DNA from 4 places in the Pseudoalteromonas sp. SD03 genome. Region 2 is predicted to be linked to each of the others. Evidence: predicted binding sites of a transcription regulator. Region 2 holds the regulator's gene; each other region holds the start of a gene.

Region 1 (4,192 bases), 1.1 Mb from region 2:
AAAAAAGTTTTTACCCAGTGCGGGCGATAGGTGATCATAACAGTTATTGCCATACCGTTTAGCATTGCTTCAGGAAACGCTAAAATAGGACTGAGATAAATGTAGTTTTCTGTTAGCTGATGCCAATTATATTCGCCAATTGCGTAATAAAAAACACCCCCGAGTATAATGTTAACGCAAGCAACGACACCAGCCGTTAAAAAGCTACAAACAAATATATAGATAAAAAAGTGCCGCGCTAAGTAGTGGTAACAAAGCATAAATACAAAGTAGCTTAATAATACTGGAATAAACGCACTTATTAGTAATTTTACCGCAATCAGCTCGAATGCTATTTGTCCAAAAGCAGTTAGCAGGGCTGTTGCTAATACACAACTTAAAATAGCCAGACGCCAGCCTAAAATCAGCGTAACAGCAGTAATGCCCAATATATGAAGATCAAGACCAGGTAAAATACCGGCTTTTATACGCCATAGTAAAGCGAGCACCAGCGCGCAGGCAAACACGCCGGTTTGCCTAGCTGGCGTATTAAATAAATTGGCGTATGTTGATTTATTAACACTTAAAAAGCCAATAGCAATAACACCAATCCACAGTAATGCCTGTAATTGCACGCTTAGCATAATCGTTAATTAAACTCAGACCAAATAGGCGCATGATCTGAAGGCTTGTCGATAGCACGTAATTCGTAATCTATACCGGTGTCGATACAGCGAGCTGCTAAGTCATGCGTTGCCAGAACCACATCAATCCTTAGTCCACGATTTTCAACAAAACCCTTAGAGCGGTAGTCAAACCATGAGTATTGATCGTTAGTTTCTGGGTTTTGCTCCCTAAAGGTGTCTTTAAAGCCCCAGTTTAATAACGTTGCTAGCCATTCACGCTCAACGGGTTGAAATGAACATTTTCCGGTTTTTAACCAGCGTTTTGCGTTTACCTCACCAATACCAATATCTAAATCGGTTGGAGAGATATTAATATCGCCCATTACAATTACATCTTGATCAGGCGTGTAATGACTATTTAGGTGAGTCATTAAGTCTTGATAAAATTGACGTTTATAAGGGAATTTAGTTTCGTGGTTGATATTATCGCCTTGCGGGAAGTAGCCATTCATGACATGCAGGTCACGGCCATTTTCTTGCTCTACGGTAACGCCGATCATTCGCTTTTGCGACTCATCTGTGTCGGTGGAAAAGCCTTTTAATACCGACTTAGGCTCTTTTTTGCATAACATTGCCACACCGTAATGCGCTTTTTGTCCATGAAAATAAACGTGGTAACCCATTTTTTGTACATCGTCTAGCGGAAATGCTTCATCGTGCACTTTTATCTCTTGAAGACCAATAATATCTGGCTGGTGTTTATCAATAATAGCTTGTAACTGATGTAGGCGAGCACGCAGGCCATTGATATTAAAAGAAATCACTTTCATAAAGTTTACCTTCAAATTTATTTTCATTGTTAGCTAAATTGTATCAGTATTTGGAGCGACATAACATGACTGAAACGAGAAAATAGCTGCACAAATGTTGATCAATTTTTGCTTAATGTTTAAACATTGTAAATGCAATATTAAATAATAAAATAAATAAAATATTCAATTGATATGTTAAAAGTTGTCTATATAATGCGCAAAAATCGTTTGTTTAACTCGTTCAAATAGGACTACCTGATGAAAACTCAATTACTTTTAGCCGCCTCTCTTTTTGTTTCTGTAACTGCTACTGCGCAAAGCAATACGTATTACAGCCAAGACAACAAATTAGAATCTAACTTATGTGTAGTAAGCGCCAATGAGGGGTTTTCGGCTGCTCGTAAAATGGCAGCAAAGCACGGTGTATATTTATCGCGTTATTCAAAAAGTATCCTATGTAACGGTCAAGACATCCGTGACATTGCAAAAAAAGAAGCAGCAACTCAATCAGTTGTGTCTAAAGTAGAAGTATTTGCAAAAGATTCACACCAAGAAACACAGTTATGTATGACTGCATTAAAGCAAGGCTTACAACCAGTACGTAAGCAAATTGGTAACTTAAATTCATTAAAGTGTAATGGCCAAAGCGTTACTGATTTTGTTAAGCGTTACCAAAACGCTGCAATCTAAATTACCGTATTAGATATAAATAGCTCGGTTCTTACCGAGCTTTTTTTTTGCAAAAATTACCAGAGTAGCTTGCAAAAATTGCATTATTAAATATCGTAATAGAAGTTGTTCTTGGTTAATTGTTTGATTTTAATGGTTTATTTTTTTTGGCATCGTATTTGTATTACTAGATTTGAAATTTATTAATACAAGGATACGTCTGATGAAAAAATTAACGATAGCTTCTACTGTTTTAGCCGCATTGAGTTTAGCCGCTTGTTCTTCAAATCAAGGTTTAGAAAAAATCGACAGTGATTTTGCAAGCTTAGATAACGACAGCGATGGCTTTATTTCTAAAACAGAAGCCGACGATGATAGTATTTGGCAGCACTTTTCAAATATAGATACAAATATGGATAACCAAATAAGCCGTAATGAATATGATGCTTATATGCAGCTAAATGCTGGGAAAGTTGCTACAGATAGTGAAGTGAGTGAGTCTGCATTTAAGGCTGATATTGCGAAGTTTGATAAAATAGAAAATGACTTTAAAAGCTTAGATAATGATAGCAACGGTTTTATTTCAGTTTCTGAAGCTGACGATGATGATATTTCAAATCATTTTGGTTACATGGACAGCAATAAAGATAAACGAGTAAGTAAAAAAGAGTTTAATAGCTATATCAAAAAGCATGGTGATTCTGTTGCAGAGGACGATGCACTTGAGCAATTTAAAAATAGCTAAATTACATTATTAAATACACTTGATACCAAGCCAGTGTTTTTCACTGGCTTTTTTATACCTATAAAATGTTATTTTATTAATATGTTTTCCTAGTTTGCCGTTGTTCTGTCATAATAGATGGCTGTGTGTTTTTATTAACTTTAGAGTGATTATGGTTGGTCGGCGAATTAGTGATGAACAATTAATTGAAATCATTGAAGCGGCGATTTTTGTGGCAGGCAAACCCGTATCAAAACGTCATCTTAAGGACACGGTTTTAAACGACTTAGCAATTTCTATGGCGCGCATTAATGATGCTGTAGAGGCCATTCAAGTTCACTATCAGACGCGTGGAATACGTTTAGTTGAAGTAGGCAGTGGCTATCGTTTTCAAGCGTGCAGTAGTTTAAGCCCATGGTTGAGTAATTTATGGCAAGAACGTGCCCCTAAATACTCGAGAGCTTTACTCGAAACCCTGTCGTTAATTGCATACAAGCAACCCATTACCCGTGGTGAAATTGAGCAAGTGCGGGGTGTAGCAACTGGCTCAAATATTATTAAAACTCTGCTTGAAAGAGAGTGGATTAAAGTAGTTGGGCATAAAGAAGTACCAGGTAAACCGGCACTTTATGCAACGACTAAACAATTTTTAGATTATTTTTCGATAACGGGACTTCATGATTTACCCGCATTGCCAGAGCAACAGCAAAGTAAAATTACCCAGTTATTAAGTGATCCTTCTGTGAGAGAACCATCCGAATGAGTATACAAGGTGAAAAGTTACAAAAAGTCCTAGCCCGTGCAGGCGTAGGCTCACGCCGTGAAATGGAAAAATACATTGATGCAAATCGTGTGAGTGTAAATGGTAAAGTAGCTAAGTTAGGCGACAGGGTTGAAGAAACCGATTTAATTCGTGTTGACGGCCATACCGTTAAAATAGAAGAAAAAGCAGACAGAATTTGTCGTGTAATTATGTATAACAAACCAGAGGGTGAGTTAAGTACGCGTAAAGACCCTGAAGGCCGTAGAACCGTTTTTGACCGCTTACCTCGTATTGATGGCGATCGCTGGATAGCAGTAGGCCGATTAGACGTTAATACCTCAGGCCTAATGCTGTTTACCAATGACGGTGAATTGGCAAACCGCTTAATGCACCCAAGCTATGAAGTTGAACGCGAATATTCAGCACGTGTATTTGGTGAAGTCACTGACGAAACAATGAAAAACTTACTGCGTGGCGTAGAACTTGAAGATGGCCCCGCAAAGTTCACTGGTATCAAGCCTATGGGCGGTGAAGGTATTAATCGTTGGTATAATGTAACGCTTAACGAAGGTCGTAACCGTGAAGTGCGTCGTTTATGGCAATCACAAGATGTGGAAGT
Region 2 (4,192 bases):
GCACCATAATGAGCGCCAGTGCTAATGAAGTGCGTTACGATGTGTCGCTGCGTTTTTTAACCTTAATCGGCGATGCAAGCATTGCTCAAGCAGGTCAAAAAATAACAGCTAAAAGTATCACTTACGATATCGAGCAGCAGTTAATTAGCGCAGAAAAAGACGAAAACTCAACAGACCGTGTACACACTATTTTAGTCCCTGTTGAAAATAAAAAAGAAGATGATAAAGGCCAACCATGAGCACATTAAAAGCAGAGCTATTAGCTAAAAGCTACAAAGGTCGTGAAGTTGTAAAAAACGTTGGCCTAGAGGTTGAAGCTGGCAGTATTGTGGGGTTACTTGGCCCTAATGGTGCAGGTAAAACCACCACTTTTTATATGATTGTAGGCCTTGTGCCTAGCGATAAAGGCAAAATATCAATTGATGATAAAGATATTACTTTATTACCGATGCACAGCCGAGCGCGTTTAGGGATTGGTTATTTACCGCAAGAGTCGTCTATTTTTAGAAAGCTGACTGTTTATCAAAACTTAATGGCTATCTTAGAAACACGTAAAGAATTAAATAAACAACAACGCGAAGATACCTTAAATAATTTACTTGATGAATTTAGCATTCAGCATATCCGCGATAGTCAAGGTATGGCTTTATCAGGTGGTGAACGTCGCCGCGTTGAAATTGCTCGCGCGTTAGCAGCAAACCCTAAATTTATCCTTTTAGACGAACCCTTTGCGGGGGTTGATCCTATCTCAGTATTAGATATTAAAAAGATTATAGAGCATCTTAAAAACCGAGGAATTGGCGTACTTATCACAGATCACAACGTACGCGAAACTCTTGATGTTTGTGAAAAAGCCTACATAGTTTCTCATGGGGAGTTAATTGCATCAGGCACTCCAGAATATGTATTAAACGATAAAACAGTACGCGATGTTTATTTAGGCGAGCAGTTCAAGCTCTAATATGTGTGTTATTACACTAAGCATCTGCTAAGATTAATTATACTTAGGTCTGTTGACCTTTCAAGGTTGAATTTGCAGCAGTCTGTTTGGTATTTAGGCAAGGCAGAGCCTATGTGGTGTGGTATTCCCCATAAATAGGCGATAACGCAGCATCAATGCCAAACAGGCGCTGCCCTTCGGGTTCTGCCTAGGGACGATTTACTCTTTGTTGCTCGGTTTTGACTTAGCCCACTAGGTTACAAACCTCGCGCCGCAATTAAACCGCCCCTAGTTTGAACAAATTTTAATCCGTAAAGGTCAACAGACCGTAATTTAAAAGGATTGTTAGAGATACATGAGGCAATCATTACAGCTGCGCATGGGCCAGCAACTTACAATGACTCCACAGTTGCAACAAGCAATTCGCTTATTGCAACTCAGTACATTGGATCTCCAGCAAGAAATTCAAGAAGCGCTCGATAGCAACCCCTTGCTTGAAGTTGAAGAACACGATTACAGCGAAGACACTGCAGGTAAAAACGAACAAAAAGCCGATAACGATGACTTAACGCTAAGTGCCTCAGCTGACGATAAACCTAGCGAGTATGAGCAAGATAGCGGCGAAGCAATGACCAAAGACACCATTAGCGATGATATGGCTATGGATGTTACTTGGGATGAATATATGAGCGCTGCGCCTGCCTCTTCATCGGGCCCAATGCCAGAAGATGAATCTATTTATCAAGGCTCTTCGACTGAAACGCTGCATGAGTATTTAATGTGGCAACTTCAACTGACGCCGTTTAGTCCTACCGATGAAGCGATAGCTATTGCAATTGTAGAAGCTGTGGACGATTCAGGGATTCTAACCCTTAGCTGTGAAGAAATATTAGAAAGCTTTAACCAAGAAAACGACGGCGAAGATGAAGTTGAACTTGACGAAATAGAAGCGGTACTAAAGCGTATTCAACTATTTGATCCAGTGGGAATAGCCGCGCGTAGTTTACAAGAGTGCTTGTGTATTCAGCTAAATCAATTTGATAAAGACACACCTTTTTTAAACGAAACAAAAATGATCTTAACCGATCATATTGATTTACTTGCTGCACGTGACTATCGCACGTTAATGAAAAAAACAAAGCTTAAAGAAGATGAGCTAAAAGAAATCATGACGTTGATTCATACGCTCAGCCCAAAACCGGCAGACACTATTGTCAGAGAAGAGTCTGAATACGTTATTCCTGATGTGTCGGTTAAAAAAGTTAAAGGTCGTTGGGTAGTTGAATTAAACCCAGATAGCATGCCTAAGATCAGAGTAAATAGCCAATATGCAGCTATGTCGCGTACGGTTAAATCAAGTGGTGATAGCCAATTTATTCGCTCGCACTTACAAGAGGCTAAATGGTTTATAAAAAGCTTAGAAAGTAGAAATGACACGCTACTTAAAGTAACCAACTGTATTGTGCAGCAGCAACAGGCCTTTTTTGAACACGGTCCTGAGGCTATGAAGCCTATGGTGCTTAACGATGTGGCTGAAATGGTGGAAATGCATGAGTCGACTATATCGCGTGTTACTACGCAAAAATACATGCATACACCACGTGGCATTTTTGAGCTTAAATATTTCTTTTCAAGCCATGTAAGTACTGAAAATGGTGGCGAATGTTCATCAACAGCAATACGTGCATTAATTAAAAAATTAATCGCTGCAGAAAACTCAGCTAAACCATTGAGTGATAGTAAAATTGCAGATATATTGGCAGAGCAAGGAATTAAAGTAGCGAGGAGAACCATTGCAAAATATCGCGAATCTCTAGCTATTCCCCCGTCTAATCAACGTAAAAGTTTGATTTAAGGCGTACAACAAAGAGGAAAATGTTTATGCAACTGAATTTAACTGGTCGCCATGTAGATATTACCGACTCGCTTAGAGACTACGTAAATAGTAAATTTTCGAAGTTACAGAGGCACACTGATCACATAACGAATGTGCACGTTATTCTCGATGTAGAAAAACTAAACCAAAAAGCTGAAGCAACCGTTCATGTTAGTGGCGCTGAGATTTTTGCCTCTACTGAGCATCAAGATATGTATGCCGCTATAGACTCGCTCATTGACAAGCTAGATCGTCAAGTAATTAAACACAAAGAGAAACTTGCTCGACACTAACACTATGAAACTAAGCTCACTTATCTGTCAGGACTGCAGTAAAGCTGCGGTCCTTTTTAATAGTAAAAAAAGAATTTTAGAATTTATCAGTGAATTGGCTCACAATAAGCTGCCCTATTTAACACAACAAGATATTCTTAATGCATTAACTGCAAGAGAAAAGCTTGGAAGTACAGGCATTGGCCGAGGCATTGCTATTCCACATGGTCGCATGAGTGGTGCTCAAGAGCCCCTTGCTTTGATTTTAGTGAGCGAAACAGCTATTAATTTTGATGCGATTGATAACCGACCGGTTGACATTTTTGTCGCGTTAATTGTTCCCGATGGCGATAATCAGCAGCATTTGAAGACGCTAGCCACGATTGCTGATAAGCTCAATGATAAAGAATTTTGTAAACAGTTACGCGCCGCCAAATCGGATAGCGAACTATATCAGGTTATCGTCAGTCAATCGTAGTAACAAAGAAAGGTGATAAATGGAATTAATAATTATAAGCGGTCGTTCAGGGTCAGGTAAATCTGTGGCGTTACGCGTTGTGGAAGACTTAGGTTATTATTGTGTAGACAATATTCCTCTTAATTTATTACCATCATTAGTGCGCAGTGTTTCCGACAGTTATAATAAAATTGCCGTGAGTGTTGATGTACGTAACCTACCTAAAGAGCAACAGCAGTTTAATGAAATCATTGAATATTTACCTGGTTTTACTAAACCAACGGTATTTTATTTAGACAGTGACGATCAAACATTAATAAAACGTTTTTCAGAAACGCGACGTCTCCACCCTTTATCTATTGATTCTTTGCCGCTTGATTTAGCCATAAAAAAAGAAAAACAACTGCTTGATGTATTGATTAATCGTGCTGATTATATGATTGATACCACAGATTTAAGTGTGCATCAGCTTGCTGAGTCTATTCGTGAAAAAATACTCGGAAAAAAAGATAAACAACTGATCATTACCTTTGAGTCATTTGGTTTTAAACACGGCATCCCTAAAGAAGCAGATTACGTATTCGATGCCCGCTTTTTACCAAACCCGCATTGGGAGCCTGAACTTAAGCCACTTACAGGGCTGGACC
Region 3 (4,192 bases), 1.1 Mb from region 2:
GCATGGCTTTTTTATACTGGCGTTATTTTTGCAAACCTTAGATTACTAACCCTAACTAAGGTATAAAATAAATGCTCTCAATTCCCTCAATTACAGAAGCCGAAAAGTTGATAGAAGAAAAGCTCGGCGGTTGGTTTGATGTAGTTATAAGTCATATCCCAAACTTTATCGTTGCAGTAATTATTGCCATTCTATTTTCATTTATTGCCCGTTTAGCAGGCAAAGGAATGAAAAATGTTTTACGTCGCTCGCTCGACTCTACGCAAATTGCCGATTTAATGGCCTCAATATTTAAAGTTATTGTACTGAGTGTGGGGGTATTTATTGCCCTTGATTTTATGGGCTTAAAAAGTACCGTCACTTCTCTGCTTGCTGGTGCAGGTATTGTTGGTCTTGCCATTGGTTTTGCTTTTCAAGATATGACCGAAAACCTGATAGCGGGTATAGCCATGGGAATTCGTAAACCGTTTAAAGCGGGTGATGTCATAGAAACCGATAATGTGTTTGGTTCGGTACATTCAATAAACTTGCGCAACACACTAATAGAGAGCTTTTACGGGCAATTGATACTGGTACCTAATAAAATACTATTTAGAAATGTACTGCGTAATTACAGCACCTTAGGGGTAAGACGAATAGAAGTGCCGGTGGGTATTTCTTACGCTGACGACATAGAAAAAGCCAGTGAGGTCATCGTCGACAAAATTAACCAATTTGACTTTGTGATCCGCAAAAATGAAACCGCTGTTTATGCCGAAGGCTTTGGTGATAGCAGTATAAACTTGTTGGTGTGGTTTTGGATCAAATACCCTGGTGAGCCTGATTTTATGACGGTGCGTCACAAAGGAGTTGTGGCTGTAAAGCAAGCACTTGATGCCGCTGATATTAGTATTCCGTTTCCTATTCGTACGTTGGATTTTGGTATTAAAGGCGGTGAAAAACTCGATGCCATGATAAGCGATAAAATAAGTCAGCAGTCAGCAAATAAAGAGGGTGACAATAATACTGATGCAAGCCAAGGTGAGTAAATAATTTAAAACCCCGAAGGTAAAAGCATTGGGAAATAGTTACTGACTATCAGCGCGTTTTTACAAAGTAAAACGCGCTTTTTATAATAAATAATATAAGGGTCTGTTGACCTTTGCGGATTAAAATTAGTTCAAACTAAGAGCTATTTAATCGCGACGCGAGGTTTGTTGCCTAGTGGGCTCGATAACTGCTCCTGCGTTATTCTACTGGCTTACATCCATGTAATAATAAGTAAAAACCGAGCAAAGCTTCCGTGTCCAGCTCGCGCTCCTTACCACCATCCATGTAGCCAACAAAGAGTAAATGTCCCTGGGCAGAACCCTTGGCTAAATACCAAACAGACTACTGCAAATTCAACCTTGAAAGAACAACAGACCCAATTGATAATCTGAAGTAATTAAAGCCTTGCGCTAACTGCCTTAAAAGCATCTCAATTATAAAACTATATCGATAAGGTTTCTCATCTCAAAATAGATTATTTAATCAACCGAACTAGAGCCCAAGCTTGGTGTAAGCTCTTTATAATAAGTGTCTATAAACAAAGGTTTCAAAAGTATAAGCAGCTGCAATGAGCGTCGCGATTGGTGCGTAAACTAAAAGGCTTTTAATTAAGTATTTAAACTGGCTTGGGAATATGCTCTGCAGTGAATTATATTGTGCAAACCATAAAAAAGCGCCGCTTGTGTTGGAGAAACAAGCAGCGCTGAGGGATAAGTTAAGTGTATAAGTTAAGAAAAAGTTGTATTAAATGACACTAATTTTGTTATGAATGATTTTAACCCCATCCATATTTTCTAAAAACTTTTGTGCGAGAGCGCGTTCAAAACCGTTATTGGCTTCACCTTTAAGTTCAACGTCACCGTCATTAACGTGTACGTTTAGTTTTTCTAACTTTAAATTTGGGTTAGTGCGCAATTCATGAGTAATAGATTGTTGTAAATTAGGTTGTGTAGCCACACTGCTAACTACAGCTAAATGCGTTGCTGCACTGACTTTAAAAGCAGAGACTAATAAAAATAAACAACAAAACGAAATAAAACCGATAGTAAATTTAATGCGACTCATAACTATATCCTTAGTGTGTTACTAAAAAACAACGCCATTACTCGGCGTTTTAATACTCGTATATTCGATAGGGTTACAAGTTTCATTCCAAGATTAACTATTTGAAATAACTTACTATTTTATTAATTAGTTATTCAGCTAAGTATTTTTTACATATTACTATGAATAGCTTACTCACTGTTTTTAAGCCACAAAAAAGCCGACAAACGTCGGCTCAATTAAATGTGTTAAAGCTAAAGCTATTTTTTCTTTTTAGCTTTGGCTTTTTTCTTTGCTTTCATTTTTACTGGATCTTTACGCTTTTTAACCGGTGGCTTGGCTTCTTTATGCTTTGGCTCTAATCCTTTAAATACACGGCGTTTTAGCTTTTGCTCTATGTAACGTTCTACTTTGTAAAGTATGCCAATGTCGTGCGCTTCAATGAGTGAAATTGCAATACCTTTTTTACCCGCGCGACCTGTACGGCCAATACGGTGTACGTATACATCTGCAGTGCGAGGCATATCAAAATTAATTACGTGGCTTATATCAGCTACATCAATACCGCGGGCCGCTACATCGGTAGCGACTAAAATACGGGTTTTGCCACTGTGGAAGTTTTCCATGGCTTTCATGCGTTTGTCTTGTGGCATTTCACCACGTAACCACGCAGCTTTTACGCCGTTATTAGTAAGCTCACCAATTAGGGTTTCAAGGCGCTCACGGGTTTTTACAAACACAATCGCTTTACTTACATCAGGGCCATTTAAGGTGTTAACTAATAGCTCTAGTTTATGGCGGTAGTCGTCGGCTAAATGAACCCATTGATGAATTTTAGCTTTTTCTTTGCGTGATGATTCGGCTTCAAGTAGCGCGGGATCGTTTAAAATACGCTCTGCAAATAATTCTACGCTGTCACCTTCAAGAGTAGCTGAGAATAAAAAGCACTGACGACGGTTTTTAGCTTCATCACAAATGCGCAGCATTTCTTTACGAAAACCCATGTCGAGCATGCGGTCGGCTTCATCAAGAATGAGCATTTCTACGTTTTCTGCATGGAAGTTTTCGGTTTCTAAATATTCCATTAAACGCCCAGGTGTGGCGATTAAAATGTCATTATTATTTTCAAAAATTTCTTTGTGTGTACCGTAGTTTATACCGCCGGTAACCACCCCAATTTTTAACTGGGTTTGTTTTGCAAGTAACTCACATTGTTCATGAATTTGATAAGCAAGCTCGCGCGTTGGGGTCATAATTAATACCCGTGCAAAACCCGGATCACGACGTGGGAAATCCATTAAATATTGAATTGCCGGAATTAAAAATGCCGCCGTTTTACCCGTACCTGTTGGTGCCGACGCTAAAATATCGCGTCCTTGCAACGCCTCAGGAATGGCTTGTTGTTGAATGCTAGTGGGGGTTTCATAGCCCATTTTATTAATAGCATTGAGTAGCTTATCATCAAGATCAAATTCAGAAAATTGCATAGAGTGTCAAAAATAGGGGACAATTGCCGTTAATTATACGCACTTAAACCTGCTTGGTGAATGAAAAGGTGAAAAAATGTCTGGTTTTGCATTTAAACAATTTAAGGTTGAGCACGACCAGTGCGCCATGAAGGTCTCTACCGATGGTATTTTACTGGGCGCATGGGCTGATTTAAGCCACGCAAATACGTTACTTGATATAGGAACAGGTACAGGGTTACTGGCTCTAATGTGTAAGCAACGAGCGCCACATTTAAAGGTGAGCGCGGTTGAAGTTGATGAAGCCGCCTACCAACAGGCTTTACAAAATTGCCAGCAAAGCCCTTGGCCGGATATTAGTATTTACCATCAGCCTATTCAGCAGTTTGAGGCTGCAGGTTTATTTGATTGTGTTATAGCTAATCCGCCTTATTTTAATCACAGTTTAAAAGGTGATAATGCAGCGCGAAATACCGCTCGCCATACCGATGGTTTAAGCTTTGCAGAACTGCTTGGTGCGTTTAGGCAACTAAGTCATCAACATTCGCGTTTTAATCTTATTTTACCCACTACTGAGGCGCAGTTATTTATAACATTAGCACAGCAGCAAGGGCTGTATTTAAATCGTCACTGCCAAGTACAAGCTATGCCAA
Region 4 (4,192 bases), 490 kb from region 2:
AAAAAGTGGCCGTTTTGCGGTGCTTGAAGTTTTTTTAGTCGCACTTTTTCGCGCCGATGATTTAGATGTCTTTGTAGCGCGCTTAGTCGAGGGTTTACTGGTCGATGTTTTCTTTTTTTCAGCCATTTAAGTGTAATATATTCCGAAGGTTAATTTAACGCGAGGAGCTTATCACATTACTCTAGCACCTGAAAAATTAACCTCCCCTGAAATCAAAAAAGCCCTAACAGAGTAGGGCTTTGATTGAACACACAATACTTTTAATTAATTACTTCTAACTGATACAAACTCTGGATAAGCATCAATACCACAATCGTGTTGATCCATACCGTTTAACTCTTCTTCTTCGGTAACACGAATACCCATGGTTTGCTTGAGGATTGCCCATACAATGAATGAAGCAATAAACACAAAACCAATAATACATAGTAGGCCAATCAACTGATTAACAATGCTAGCCTCAGCATTAGTAACAGGTACTAGCACGACACCTAGGATGCCACACACACCATGAACAGAAATAGCACCCACGGGATCATCTATCTTCGCTTTGTCCAGTGCGACAATACTAAGTATCACTAATGAGCCACCTAGTAAGCCAAATAAACACGCCATTAGTGGTGATGGTGATAATGGGTCTGCAGTAATAACCACTAAGCCTGCAAGTGCACCATTAAGTACCATGGTTAAATCAGCTTTGCCCCATAACAGTTTACATAAGAACAAGGCTGAAATTGCGCCCATAGCTGCAGCAGCGTTGGTATTAAGTAATATTTGACCTACCGCTGTTGCGTTTTCTTTATCTGAAATTAATAACTGTGATCCGCCGTTAAAGCCAAACCAACCCATCCATAAAATGAATGTGCCTAATGTAGCAAGCGGCAAATTTGAACCTGGAATTGGGTAAATTTCACCATTTTTACCATATTTACCTTTACGTGCACCCAGTAGAATTACACCCGCAAGCGCTGCAGCCGCACCCGTTGCATGGACAATGGCAGAGCCTGCAAAATCAACAAAGCCTAATTCAGATAAGAAGCCGCCACCCCATGTCCAGTAACCTTCAATTGGGTAAATCAAACCTGTTAGTACCACAGTAAACACTAAGAAAGCCCATAATTTCATACGCTCAGCTACGGCGCCAGATACGATAGACATAGCCGTTGCAACAAACACTACTTGGAAGAAAAAGTCAGACTCTAATGAATGATTAGCATCTGCCGCTTGGCTACCTATTAGGCCACCAAACGAAGGAATAACACCGCCTTCAACATTATCTACGTACATAATGCTGTAGCCTATCAACAAAAACATAGTACACGCGATAGAATAAAGCGCGATATTTTTAGTTAGAATTTCTGTGGTATTTTTTGAGCGCACTAAACCCGCTTCTAACATTGCAAAACCGGCTGCCATCCACATGACTAAGATGCCAGACATTAAAAAGTAAAACGTATCGAGCGAAAACTTCAGCTCTATAATTGTATTTTCCATGTTGCCCCCTTAAATTGCATCATCATCAAGCTCGCCAGTACGAATACGGACGATTTGGTCTAGGTCGTAAACAAAAATTTTTCCGTCACCAATTTTGCCCGTTCCAGCGACTTTGGTAATGGTTTCTACAACGCGTTGGCAATTTTCACTACGAGTAGCAATTTCAAGTTTAATTTTAGGTATAAAGTCAACCTGATATTCAGCACCACGGTATAACTCAGTATGCCCTCTTTGACGTCCAAATCCCTTAACGTCAACCACTGTCATTCCTTCGATGCCTAAATCAGCGAGTGCTTCACGCACATCATCTAGTTTGAATGGCTTTATTATTGCACTGATCATTTTCACAAAGGCCCCCTTAGGACGCTAGCTTGTTATTGTATTTCCTCTATACAATCCAACCTTTGTGCCATTTTTAAATTAATAATAAAAACATAAACTTAAAAAAACAAATAATATATAAAACAAAAAAGCGCACCATTTAGGTGCGCTTTTTTTATGCAAAATACTGCATTGGTGCGAGGTGGTTAAAAGCAAGACGTCATCTCTAGTGACCCGCTGCACAACGTTCTAAGTACTAATTAATTTTTTAAGCATAATGACTTACTCAGTCGCGTCGAGGGATAAATCAGCTCTTATAGCTTCACCCAGCCATAGCGATTCCATAGTTTTTACCACTCGAAAATGAAACTCTTCATGAGTAAAGGGCTTAGTTAAAAAGTCATTTGCACCCGATTTAATAAACTGCGTGGCAACACCATAACTATATACATCGGCCAGACCAATAATGGCTAATTGCTCACGACTTTTAACATTTCGAATTGCTCTAATTAATTCAAACCCATTCATATCAGTTAAATTATGATTAGTAATGACTAACTTAATTGCCCTATTATGGTTAAGTATATGCAATGCTTGAGCGCTATTATCAGCAGTAATGACATCAAATAACTGTTTTTCGAGCATTTGCTTAACCAAGCTACTGCTCAATAAAGAATTATCAACAATTAGCGCCTTACGCCCTTGATTACGCAGTAACTGTGCTACAAATTTAATGGCATAAAGGTAAGAGTCACGGTTATCTTTAATAATGTAATCAATAATCCCTAATTCCAGCATTTTTAGGCGCGTGGACTCTTCTAATTGCGTTGTCATTAATAGCGTAGGGATACCTTGCGATAAAATATAGCGAGCAACATCCATATCGGTTTGTCCACTAAGTGGCAAATCAACTAAGGCGAGTGAGTAACTTGTTTGGCTCAGGAGTTGTTTGCATTGAGTAAGTGACGAGGCAAAATCAACCAAAACATCAAGGTATTGAGCAGCAATATGTTTGAGTACCTGCTGTACTCTTATATTATCTTCAACAATTAAAACCCGTTGCATAAACTCCCTTTTATTTGCGCTCACTCTTTAAGGTTATAAACCTAAAAAGAAATCACTTTCAATCATCCATATAGAAACAAGTAAAGCGACCAACTACTTAAAAACTTAATTAATAATTAAATTTTTTAATCGCCTTAAACTTACAGTGCGGTATACACATCAAGCATATTTCGCCTGTTTGCTGTGATCAGATTAATCTTAATTACATAAACTCAACGATTATTATCGGCAGCTAGTCTCATTACTTTTGTTTTTTACTCAAATATCGCTATAACTGCAGTACATAAAATAAAAAGGGTCACTTATGAAATTTAGTCGAAGTCTATTTTTACCCATTGCCGCTATTGCGCTCACCCTAAGTAGCGCCTCGTTTGCCGATAATCAACGTCGCATTGATATTGACAGTAAAGTGGTTACCCAGCACAAAGCAAAAATAAATAATGAACGATTTTCTTACACAGTAGCAACTGGCACACAACCGGTATGGGATGACAAGGGAGACGCCATCGCAACCCTTCAATACACTTACTACACGCGCGATAAGGTCGATGATAGAACAAAGCGCCCATTACTTATTTCATTTAATGGTGGCCCAGGCTCAGCGTCAGTTTGGATGCATTTAGCATACACCGGCCCACGCGTTTTAAAAATTGACGACGAAGGCTACCCTATTCAACCTTACGGTGTTAAAGATAACCCTTACTCGGTTTTAGACGTAGCCGACATCGTTTACGTAAACCCTGTAAACACGGGTTATTCGCGTGTCGTTGAAGATAAAGATGGTAACCTTCTACCAAAGGATAAACAAAAAGAGTTATTTTTTGGTGTGAATGCCGATATAAAATATCTAGCAGAGTGGCTTAATACTTTTGTATCTCGCAATGAACGCTGGCGCTCTCCTAAATTTTTAATTGGTGAAAGCTATGGTACCACTCGTGTATCAGGCTTAGCGCATGAGCTACAAAATAGTCAATGGATGTACATTAACGGTGTTGTACTCGTTTCACCTACCGATATTGGTATTAAGCGCGATGGTCCTGTAAAAGCCGCTAACCGCTTACCTTACTTTGCAGCTACAGCGTGGTACCACAAGGCATTAAACGCTGATTTACAAGCTAAAGACTTAGACGAGCTATTACCTGAAGTGGAACAGTTTACCGTTAATGAGCTCATTCCCGCGCTTGCAAAAGGCGGATTTATTGCTCCAGATGAAAAACGTCGTATTATTAAAAAAATGGCCGAATATGCAGGTCTATCTGAAACATTTGTTAGCCAAAATAACTTAGACATTCCGACACAGTTTTTTTGGAAA

Evidence for each region. Region 2 encodes sigma-54, which starts transcription at its own class of promoters, with help from an activator protein. Its sites were predicted from a motif close to GTTGGCACGNNNNTNGNNT; they were not measured.
Region 1: the regulator sigma-54 is predicted to act here: its motif matches at 2,253-2,271, upstream of ABZP26_RS07400 (EF-hand domain-containing protein).
Region 3: the regulator sigma-54 is predicted to act here: its motif matches at 2,168-2,186, upstream of ABZP26_RS13365 (BON domain-containing protein).
Region 4: the regulator sigma-54 is predicted to act here: its motif matches at 1,890-1,908, upstream of ABZP26_RS04410 (P-II family nitrogen regulator).

What each region holds. Positions count from the first base shown of each region.
Region 1 is NZ_CP162514.1:1,587,458-1,591,649, forward strand. Features, by position in the region: gene ABZP26_RS07385 (energy-coupling factor ABC transporter permease) at 1-623, opposite strand, end outside; gene xthA (exodeoxyribonuclease III) at 629-1,435, opposite strand; gene ABZP26_RS07395 (hypothetical protein) at 1,676-2,107, shown strand; gene ABZP26_RS07400 (EF-hand domain-containing protein) at 2,310-2,831, shown strand; gene scpB (SMC-Scp complex subunit ScpB) at 2,983-3,573, shown strand; gene rluB (23S rRNA pseudouridine(2605) synthase RluB) at 3,570-4,192, shown strand, end outside.
Region 2 is NZ_CP162514.1:454,376-458,567, reverse strand. Features, by position in the region: gene lptA (lipopolysaccharide transport periplasmic protein LptA) at 1-239, shown strand, start outside; gene lptB (LPS export ABC transporter ATP-binding protein) at 236-961, shown strand; gene ABZP26_RS02175 (RNA polymerase factor sigma-54) at 1,296-2,795, shown strand; gene hpf (ribosome hibernation promoting factor) at 2,822-3,109, shown strand; gene ptsN (PTS IIA-like nitrogen regulatory protein PtsN) at 3,114-3,566, shown strand; gene rapZ (RNase adapter RapZ) at 3,586-4,192, shown strand, end outside.
Region 3 is NZ_CP162514.1:2,857,907-2,862,098, reverse strand. Features, by position in the region: gene ABZP26_RS13370 (mechanosensitive ion channel family protein) at 72-1,028, shown strand; gene ABZP26_RS13365 (BON domain-containing protein) at 1,774-2,094, opposite strand; gene srmB (ATP-dependent RNA helicase SrmB) at 2,334-3,560, opposite strand; gene ABZP26_RS13355 (tRNA1(Val) (adenine(37)-N6)-methyltransferase) at 3,637-4,192, shown strand, end outside.
Region 4 is NZ_CP162514.1:948,480-952,671, reverse strand. Features, by position in the region: gene mrcB (penicillin-binding protein 1B) at 1-126, opposite strand, end outside; gene ABZP26_RS04415 (ammonium transporter) at 265-1,494, opposite strand; gene ABZP26_RS04410 (P-II family nitrogen regulator) at 1,504-1,842, opposite strand; gene ABZP26_RS04405 (response regulator) at 2,098-2,880, opposite strand; gene ABZP26_RS04400 (S10 family peptidase) at 3,185-4,192, shown strand, end outside.